3 regions of the Arthrobacter sp. P1_A5 genome follow, and region 3 is predicted to be linked to each of the others. Evidence: predicted binding sites of a transcription regulator. Region 3 holds the regulator's gene; each other region holds the start of a gene.

Region 1 (3,247 bases), on a different contig from region 3:
ATTACGATCACGACGCCTGGCTCCAGGAACAGAAGCCGCCCCACTGGGGCTGACGTGGCTGCCCGCAGCCCAGAGCCTGCGGGCGTAACCCGCGTCGGTGCAAATTGCCCGGGCCCTGGCCCGGCGGGAACGCCCTGCTGGCTGGACAGTTAGCCCGGCGGTGATGCCACAAGCACGAAAAACAATTTGCCCTGGGTAGACGCGCCCGCCAGCCTTCGGGCCTGCTCGGCGGTCGCTGCCACCACCACCAGCCCGTCAGTCTCCGCAGTGGCGGGCCAGGGGCTGGCCTTGCCGCCCTGCGCCGACGTCCAGAGCACGGGCACGGCTTCGGCCAGGATTTGGCTTTCGCCGGGTTGTTCCATGCCGTTGCTGGCAGTGAGCACCACGTTGACGAGCTGCCCGGGGGAGACGAGTTGGATGGAGGCCGGATCTGCCATCCTCAGCGGCACGGCCGCAGAGCCGCGTGGGCTTCCGGCGAGCAGGCCCGGTCCCAGGATCTGGGCGTCGGTGAGGAGCTGGCCCTGGCGCAACGGTGCGGCCAGCTGTTTTCCCTCGAATGCGGTCTCGCTGCCGGGGCTGCCCGCAGGAATAAGGCCGGGTGGCACGCTGATCCTGCTGAGATCGCCGGGTTCCAGGGACTTTCCAGCGGGTAGATCGGCCGCGGCGGCGAAGGCTGCGACAGTGTCAGTGGGCCCTGGAGCCAGTTGCTGAACTGTCAGTCCGGCGGGGATGCAGAACAGGAGGGCCGCGATAAGCCGCCGGTTCCGGTTCAGCCAGCCGCGCAGGCGGCGTCCCGACGGACGGCCCCGGGGCGGATGCCGGCGGGGTTTCGCGGGACCGATCCGGCTCCGGAACGGAAGGCCTGCGGCGGAAAACGTGGCGGCAGGAAGGCTCGTTGGGTGGATCCCGGTACGGGACCAGCGGCCGGGGCCAGCTTCAGGCAATGCGGCGCGGAACGGCCTGAACGAAGGCGCGGAAGGCCCAGGAGCCGCCGGGGCAGCCGTGTTGAACGAAGGCGGGGAAACCGCGGTGAGGAAAAGTTCCATGCCGCCACGCTACGGATCCGCGCAGAGGGGCGGGAGCTGCGGAACGTCCTATGTGGACAACGGCACAGCGGGCAGGGGCCACCGCCGGGCAATGCCCAGGATCAGCCGGCCGTGGCCCAGCCGGCGGCCGGCGCCAACCCGGCAGGTGCCTTAGCTGGCCGCGGCGGCGGGCGCGGGGGTGGCCGCGGGAGCTGCAGGAGCCGGGGAAACCGTGCTGCCCTTGGTGTCGCGCGAATCGGTCCGGTAGAAGCCGGAGCCCTTGAACACTACGCCGACGCTGTTGAACTTCTTGCGCAGCGTGCCCTGGCACTCGGGGCAGGACGTCAAGGAATTGTCGCTGAACGACTGCACGATCTCGAAGGCGTGGCTGCAGTCCTTGCAGGCGTATGCATACGTGGGCACTGGAAATCCTCCTCAGGGGCAAACGAGCAGGTCCCGTGCCGCCGAGTCCGGATCACCGCCGATATGTCTATCGACCTGTTCCGTCCTTAGCAGTCGCAGGGCCTGAGTGCCAATTCTATCACCTCGGCGGGAACCCGGATCAGGCGGGCCGGGATCGGCCGAGCCGGATGATCCCGCCCGGGGTCAGCGCCGTGTCGACTTTCCGGTCGAACGACTCCGCGGGGATGCTGCCTGCGGGCAGCACCTCCGTGTCATAGACGACGGCGGCAGTCGGCAACGCGACAGCGTCGGCTGCAGCGTCGGCCGCCCCGGCGTCCKCCCCGCCGGACGCGGAGGACATGGCAGCCAGGGCGGCAAGGAACTTGTCGTAGTAGCCGCCGCCTTGCCCGATTCGGTTGCCCGAGAAATCCACTGCTGTGGCCGGCAGGATGATTGCGGTGGCGTCCCGCATGATTTCGGTGCCGTGGCGCTCTCCGACAGGCTCCTGGATGGGCGCGTACCGGCTGCGGACAAACCCGGACTGGGGAGTCCAGTACACCCAGCTGAGCTCGATGTCGGGTTCGCAAACGGGCAGCAGCACCCGGTGCCCGGCCTCGACCAGGGCAGTCAGCAGTGGCAGCGTGGGCGGTTCGGCGCCCACCCCGAGGTACGCCGCGAAGGTGCCCTGGCGGCGGGCAAGCCCGGAGGCCCACTCGAGCCCATGGCTGGCGATGCCCGCCGCGGCGGTGTCCTGTGCGGCCAGCGGGAGTGCGGAACGCGCCGCCCTGTGGCTGGAGCGAATTTCCCCTTTTGACGCCATCTTGGCCCGTCCTCTGCCTCTTGCGGCCGCGCTGCACCGGCGGGCCCGGCAGGCGGTTCGCATAATGATTACGCAATGATTGGTCCCTCCGTTAGATTAGTCGTGTGAATACACCCATCGCTTCCGTCCGCAAGGCCGTTATCCCCGCCGCGGGCCTTGGTACCAGGTTTCTCCCGGCCACAAAGGCCATGCCCAAGGAAATGCTGCCTGTCGTTGACAAGCCAGCCATCCAGTACGTCGTCGAGGAGGCCGTGAATGTCGGCTTGAACGACATCCTGATGATCACTGGCCGCAACAAGCGGGCGTTGGAGGACCACTTCGACCGCGTCCCCGCGCTGGAGTCCACCCTGGAGGCGAAGGGTGACACTGCGAAGCTCGAATCCATTCAGGCCGCCAGCAACCTCGGTGACATCCACTACGTCCGCCAGGGCGATCCCATGGGTCTCGGCCACGCCGTCCTTCGGGCCAAGCAGCACGTCGGGCAGGAGCCGTTCGCCGTCCTCCTGGGAGATGACCTCATTGACGCCCGCGATGAGCTCCTCAGCACCATGATCGAGGTCCAGGCCAAGACCGGCGGATCGGTGGTCGCTCTGATCGAGGTGGACCCGTCCCAGATCAGTGCCTACGGCTGCGCGGACGTCGAGGCAATCGGCGGTGAGGACTACGTCCGCATCAACCAGCTCGTGGAGAAGCCCGATGTGGCGGACGCCCCGTCCAACCTGGCCGTGATTGGCCGCTACGTGTTGCACCCGGCCGTCTTTGAAGTGCTGGAGCGCACCGCGCCCGGCCGCGGCGGGGAAATCCAGCTCACGGACGCCCTGCAGGAACTCTCGGCCGGCACCGGCGAGGGCTACGGCGTGTACGGCGTCATCTTCCGCGGCCGCCGCTACGACACCGGCGACAAGCTCAGCTACCTCAAGGCCTGTGTCCAGCTCGCCTGCGACAGTGAGGACCTCGGCCCGGGCCTGCGCGAATGGCTGCCCGGCTTCGCGTCCAGCCT
Region 2 (3,247 bases), on a different contig from region 3:
GTCACCTTCACGGGGTCGATCACGCCGGCGGCGATCAGGTCTTCGTATTCGCCGGACTTGGCGTTGAAGCCCTGGTTCACGGCGGATTCGGCGACCTTGGCAACGACGACATAGCCGTCGAAGCCGGCGTTCTGGGCGATCCAGCGCAGCGGCTGGGTCAGGGCGCGGCGGACAATGCCGACGGCGGCAGCCGCGTCACCTTCGAGGGCCTGAACGGCGGGGTCCTCGTCGAGCGCCTTCAGCGCGTGGATGAGGGCGGAGCCGCCGCCGGCCACAATGCCCTCTTCGAGGGCAGCGCGGGTGGAGGACACGGCGTCCTCGATGCGGTGCTTCTTTTCCTTCAGCTCAACCTCGGTGGCAGCGCCGACCTTGATCACGCCGATGCCGCCGGCCAGCTTGGCCAGGCGTTCCTGCAGCTTTTCCTTGTCCCAGTCCGAATCGGTGCGGGTCAGCTCGGCGCGCAGCTGGGCAACACGGGCGGCGACGTCCTCGGCCGAACCGGCGCCGTCGACGATCGTGGTGTTGTCCTTGGTGACCGTGATGCGGCGTGCGGTGCCGAGCACCTCAAGGCCAACGGTGTCCAGGCTCAGGCCCAGCTCCGCGGAGACAACCTGCGCACCGGTGAGGGTCGCGATGTCCTGCAGCATGGCCTTGCGGCGGTCACCGAAGCCCGGCGCCTTGACGGCGACGACGTTCAGCGTGCCGCGGATGCGGTTGACGATCAGCGTGGACAGGGCCTCGCCCTCGACGTCTTCGGCGATGATGAAGAGCGGCTTGGAGCTCTGCAGCGCCTTTTCCAGCAGCGGCAGGAAGTCCTGCACCGAGGAGATCTTGCCCTGGTTGATCAGGATCAGGGCGTCCTCGAGGACGGCCTCCTGGCGTTCCGCGTCAGTGACGAAGTACGGGGACAGGTAGCCCTTGTCGAACTGCATGCCCTCGGTCAGGACCAGCTCGGTCTGCGTGGTGGAGGACTCCTCGATGGTGATCACACCATCCTTGCCGACCTTGCCGAACGCCTCGGCCAGGAGCTCGCCGACCTCGTCGCTCTGGGCGGAGATTGCGGCCACGTTGGCAACCTGCGTGCCTTCAACCGGGCGCGCGTTCTCCAGCAGGCGGGCGGCAACGGCCTCGACCGAAACCTCGATGCCGCGCTTGATTTCGCCCGGTGCGGCGCCTGCCGCTACGTTGCGCAGGCCTTCCTTGACCAGGGCCTGGGCCAGAACGGTGGCGGTGGTGGTGCCGTCGCCGGCAACATCGTTGGTCTTGGTGGCGACCTCCTTGGCAAGCTGCGCGCCAAGGTTCTCGTAGGGGTCGTCCAGCTCGACTTCACGGGCGATGGTCACACCATCGTTGGTGATCGTGGGGGCGCCCCACTTCTTGTCCAGTACGACGTTGCGGCCGCGCGGGCCCAGCGTGACCTTGACGGTGTTGGCGAGCTTATCGATGCCGGCTTCAAGCGACCGGCGGGCAGCGTCGTTAAACGCAAGCTGCTTTGCCATGGTTTTGTCCTTTCAAGACAGAACCCCGCGCAACTGATCCGTTCATTGCGAAGGATCGGCTGCGCGGGGGTCCAAGAGAGTTACTTTACGACGATCGCCAGAACGTCGCGGGCGGAGAGTACGAGGTACTCGGTGCCGCCGGTCTTGACTTCGGTTCCGCCGTACTTGGAGTAGATGACGACGTCGCCGACGGCAACGTCAACGGGAACGCGGTTGCCGTTGTCATCGAAGCGGCCGGGGCCTACTGCAACAACTTCGCCTTCCTGCGGCTTCTCCTGCGCGGAGTCCGGGATAACCAGGCCGGAAGCCGTGGTCTGCTCGGCTTCGAGCGGGCGGACAACAATACGATCCTCAAGAGGCTTAATAGAGACCGACACTCGGACCTCTCCTTTTCGTCAGCAAATTCGTGGACTATGAAGCGGTGATGCCAAGGCGCACAGACCGTCGTCGCGGTGCCGGCAGCGTGCCTGGCGGATCGCGCTTCATGTGTTAGCACCCTCCTAGGGAGAGTGCTAATGACGACTCTATGTAAATGGTTAGCACTCGGTCAAGGCGAGTGCCAGAAATTCGTTCCGGGTGAACATTTCCCCCCGTGGGACATGCCCATTTTTTGCTGCGGCCAGAGGACACTTGGGCCTCATGCTCACTGCCCGCGCTGAGCGATGGACATGCCCAACGGATACGGGCCGCCGGAGCGGAAATATCCAACGTGCGTGGGCTGCCCGGGAGGACATGCCCATTCTTCGTTGCGGCCAGAGGACACTTGGGCATCATGCTCTGTGCCCCTGCTGAGCGATGGACATGCCCAACGACGGCGGGCGGGCCAGAGGGCCATGCCCATTCTTCGTTGCGGCCATAGGACACTTGGGCCTCATGCTCTGTGCCCCTGCTGAGCGATGGACATGCCCAACGAGCGTCGGCTACCCGGGAGGAAATGCCCACTCTTGAAGCTCAGCGGTGGACATACCCAACGGGTGCGGGCTACCGGGGAGGACATGTCCATTCGCGGCGCAGGAGGCTGGGCATGTCCCGTGGCCCGTGGCCGTTGGCACTGCCTGGCGGTGCGGGCGCCTGCCCATTAGCCCGCCCATTCGCGCGCCTACTGGCTGGCTACTGGTCTGCGAGGTCGTCGAAGTCCACGTCCTCGCCGTCGTCTTCGTCCGTGTTCTGGCCCTCGTCATTCCGGTGCCGGAACATCAGCACGGCGCCGGCGGCGGCCAGCAGAATGCCGGCGATGAGGAAGATGATGCCGCCGAGCCGGGCCGCGGCATAGGTCTCGCGGATGGCCCTGGCCTCGTCCGTGGCGTCCTGGACGTTCTTGCCGCCGACGGAATACACGGTGGCGTTGAAGGAATCGAGGAAGAAGATAATCACCAAAAGTGCGACGGACACGACTGCGATCACCGCTCCGGCGATCAGCGCCGGTTTTGCGTAGCGGGCCAGTCCCTGCGGGCGCCGGCGCTCCTGCCCGGCGTCGTCGTTGCCGACCGTGTCCTGCCCGGCCGTGTCCGCTGAGATGCTGTCGCCTGTGCCGCTGTCTTCCATGCCATCAAGCCTAGCCCCCGCCGTCCGGTCACAGCGCGCCCGCGGACCTCAACTACGCTGGATGGCATGACTGACGCACCGCAGGAACATATTGCCCCGATCCTCACCCCCGAGGGCTGGGAGCTGCTGGCGTCGTTGGGCCCGTACCGCGAGGACGAGGCCTTCCGCCTCACGGCGTCGCTGCGCAAGGCCGGCCACTCCCC
Region 3 (3,247 bases):
GTTCCGGGCCGTAGTTCCTCAGCCAGGCCCACGCATTCGACGGTCAGCTCCCCGGCAGCGACGGCTGTCACGGTGCCGGTCAGGCGCTTGCCGGCGCCGTCCGCGATGTCGACGGCTTCGCCGACGCCGATCCGTTTGACTGTGACGGCGTGGCGGGCCTCGGTGCCCCCGAGGACGAAGGCCGAGCCGGGGACCTGCTGGTCCAGGGTGCCTGGGGCGGTGAAGAAGACCGGGTTGCTCACCGCTACAGGTTACCGAGCCGGTCCCGCAGTTTGGCGAAGACGCCGCCGCTGGCCGCGAGCTTTCCTTCCGTGAGGTGCTCGCCGCGGTGCTTGGCCAGCTGACGGAGAAGTTCTTCCTGGACGTGATCGAGCTTGACCGGTGTTTCCACCTGCAGGTGCACCTTCAGATCACCGCGGCCGTGGCCGCGCAGGTGCGTGACGCCGAGACCGCGAAGGGTGATGATCTCGCCGGACTGGGTGCCGGCCTTGACATCGATCTCCTGCTGTCCGTCGAAGGTGTCGAGGGATATTTCGGTGCCGAGCGCGGCCGCCGTCATGGGAATGTTGAGGCTCGCGTGGAGGTCATCGCCCTCGCGCACGTAAGTGGCGTCGTTGTTGACCCGGATCTCCACGTACAGGTCCCCGGCGGGGCCGCCGGCGGGGCCTGCCTCGCCCTGGCCGGACAGCTGGATGCGGGTGCCGGTGGCCACGCCGGCCGGGACCTTGACGGTGAGGGAGCGGCGGCTGCGGATCCGGCCCTGGCCGCTGCATTCGTTGCACGGGTCCTTGATGACGGTGCCGAAGCCCTCGCAAGACCCGCAGGGGGCGGACGTCATGACCTGGCCCAGGATGGACCGCACGGCGCGCTGGACCTGACCGCTGCCGCCACAGATGTCGCAGCGGACCGGGTGGGTGCCTTCCCGGCAGCAGGACCCCTCGCAGGTGGGGCAGATGACGGCCGTGTCGACCTCGAGCTTTTTGTTCACGCCGAACACCGCATCGCGGAGGTCGATCCGGACGCTGATCAGCGCGTCCTGGCCGCGGCGGACCCGGGACGACGGGCCGCCCTGGCCGCCACCGGCGCCGAAGAAGGTCTCGAAGATGTCCTGGAAGGCGAAGCCCTGGCCCGAGTAGCTGCCGCCGCCGAACCCGTTGTCGGTACCGTTCTCGTTGCCCGTGGTGTCATAGACCCGGCGCTTCTGCGGATCGGAGAGGACCTCGTAGGCGTGCGTGACGGCCTTGAACCTGTCCGAGGCGTCCTCCCCGGGGTTCACGTCCGGGTGCAGGGTCCGGGCCAGTTTCCGGTAGGCCTTCTTGATCTCCTCCCCCSATGCGTCGCGGGAGACTCCAAGAACGTCGTAGTGGCTGCTCAAAGTGTGTATCTCTTCCTTGTTGTACTGCCTGTGGGGCACTGCCTGTGGGGCAAGAAGTCGTATTCGGTCCCGGGCCTGTCAGGGGCCCAGGATCCTCGAAAGGTAGCGGGCCACCGCTCGGACGGCGGCCATGGTGGTGGGATAGTCCATCCGGGTGGGCCCAAGCACGCCGACCTTGGCCGTGGCGTCCGGCCCGTAGGCGGTGGCCACGACCGAGGCCTCGGCGAGACCGTCGTAGGGGTTTTCCCGGCCGATGCTGACGGTCACACCGCGCGGGTCTTCGGCCATTTCGCTGAGCAGGCGGAGCATGACCACCTGTTCCTCGAGGGCCTCCAGCACGGGGCCGATGCTGAGCGGGAAGTCCACATTGGAGCGGGCCAGGTTGGCGGTGCCGGCCATGACCATGCGCTCTTCACGGCTGCTCGTGGCCAGGGCCTCAAGGCCGCGGGCCAGCGCCTGGGCTGCTCCGCGCCGCGCGGGCGGGCCGCCGGCAACGACGGCGGGCAGCAGCTGCGGCATCAGGCTCAGCGGTGTACCGGACAGGCTGGCCAGAAAGCTGGTCCGCAATTCCGCCAGCGCGTCGTCGGGAATGTCCTGCCCGACGTCGATCACGCGCTGCTCCACTTTGCCCGTGTCCGCGATCAGGACCGCCAGCACTTTCCGGGGCGCCAGCAGCACGAACTCGATGTGCCGCACCCGGGCGCGGCTGCGCAGCGGATACTGCACGACGGCGACCTGGTTGGTCAGGTGCGAGAGGAGCCTCACGGTCCGGTCAAGGATGTCGTCGAGGTCCTCGGATCCTTCCAGCAGCGCCTGGATGGCCCGGCGCTCGGCCGGCGACAACGGCTTCACCGCCGAGATCTGGTCGACGAACAGCCGGTAGCCCTTGTCAGTGGGGATCCGGCCGGCGCTCGTGTGCGGTGCCGTGATCAGACCCTCGTCTTCCAGCGCCGCCATGTCATTTCGGATCGTGGCGCTCGAGACGCCGAGATGGTGCCGTTCAACGAGCGCTTTGGAACCAACGGGCTCACGCGAATGGACGTAGTCCTCCACGATGGCGCGCAGCACTTCGAGTTTGCGCGGTTCGCTCACGCTCCACCTCCTGTCGACTGTCCCGCAGCCGGTGCCACTCCCCTCGCCCGTCCGGGTCCACAAATGGTGCACGGACGGCCCGCCACAGGACAAGGGTTAGCACTCGACATGCCTAAGTGCTAACCAGTCTAATATGAGTCGCCGCGTTGTTAGCATTGGATTCGCTCCAGGCGTGGCCCGCGGGAACGCGATTCCCGTCACGCCGGCGCCGAGACCGTGGCAGCCGCTGCCGTTGCCGCGTCGTCGCGGTCCGGTTCCGGCCCCCGGAGAGTTCCACCGACCGCCCGTAGATTCCGAGTGCAAAGTTAGCGTGTAGAGATGTCGTACCAGAACTGGGGACCCCAGGACCTGTCCGCCCCCGCCAAGACCCAGTTGCCGGAAGTCCCGGTGGAACGCGGGATGGTCCTCGAGGAGGTCCAGTCCGGTTGGGTGGGCGCCGTCACCCGGGTGGAGAAGTCCGGCGGCATGCACGTGGTGGCCCTGGAGGACCGGCGGGGCAAGTCGCGGTCCTTCCGCCTCGGCTTCGGCTTCCTCTTGGACGGCCAGCCCATCCGCCTGATGCCGCCGGCCCCGAAGAAGACGGCACCGGCCGCCGGGGCCGGCCGTACGGCGTCGGGCTCGGTGCGGGTGGCGGGGCAGCGCGCACAGGTGGCCAAGGCCAGCCGCATCTGGGTGGAAGGAAAGCACGACGCCGAGCTGGTGGAGAAAGTGTGGGGCGATGACCTCCGGGTGGAGGGCATCGTCGTCGAGCCCCTGCACGGCATTGACGACCTCGCGGCC

The links. Region 3 encodes HrcA, which represses chaperone genes, less so after heat shock. Its sites were predicted from a motif close to TTNGCACTCGNNNNNNNCGAGTGCNAA; they were not measured.
Region 1: the regulator HrcA is predicted to act here: its motif matches at 1,535-1,561, upstream of AC1D1S_RS05565 (FmdB family zinc ribbon protein).
Region 2: the regulator HrcA is predicted to act here: its motif matches at 2,036-2,062, upstream of groES (co-chaperone GroES).

What each region holds. Positions count from the first base shown of each region.
Region 1 covers NZ_JBFTZL010000017.1:22,404-25,650, reverse strand. The annotation lists gene AC1D1S_RS05575 (AAA family ATPase) at 1-53, shown strand, start outside; gene AC1D1S_RS05570 (RcpC/CpaB family pilus assembly protein) at 150-1,046, opposite strand; gene AC1D1S_RS05565 (FmdB family zinc ribbon protein) at 1,197-1,448, opposite strand; gene AC1D1S_RS05560 (5-formyltetrahydrofolate cyclo-ligase) at 1,588-2,247, opposite strand; gene galU (UTP--glucose-1-phosphate uridylyltransferase GalU) at 2,352-3,247, shown strand, end outside.
Region 2 covers NZ_JBFTZL010000021.1:5,370-8,616, forward strand. The annotation lists gene groL (chaperonin GroEL) at 1-1,499, opposite strand, end outside; gene groES (co-chaperone GroES) at 1,580-1,876, opposite strand; gene AC1D1S_RS06130 (hypothetical protein) at 2,610-3,044, opposite strand; gene AC1D1S_RS06135 (class I SAM-dependent methyltransferase) at 3,111-3,247, shown strand, end outside.
Region 3 covers NZ_JBFTZL010000271.1:19-3,265, forward strand. The annotation lists partial or broken gene AC1D1S_RS20095 (RNA methyltransferase PUA domain-containing protein) at 1-242, opposite strand, end outside; gene dnaJ (molecular chaperone DnaJ) at 245-1,375, opposite strand; gene hrcA (heat-inducible transcriptional repressor HrcA) at 1,454-2,467, opposite strand; partial or broken gene AC1D1S_RS20110 (DUF3097 domain-containing protein) at 2,786-3,247, shown strand, end outside.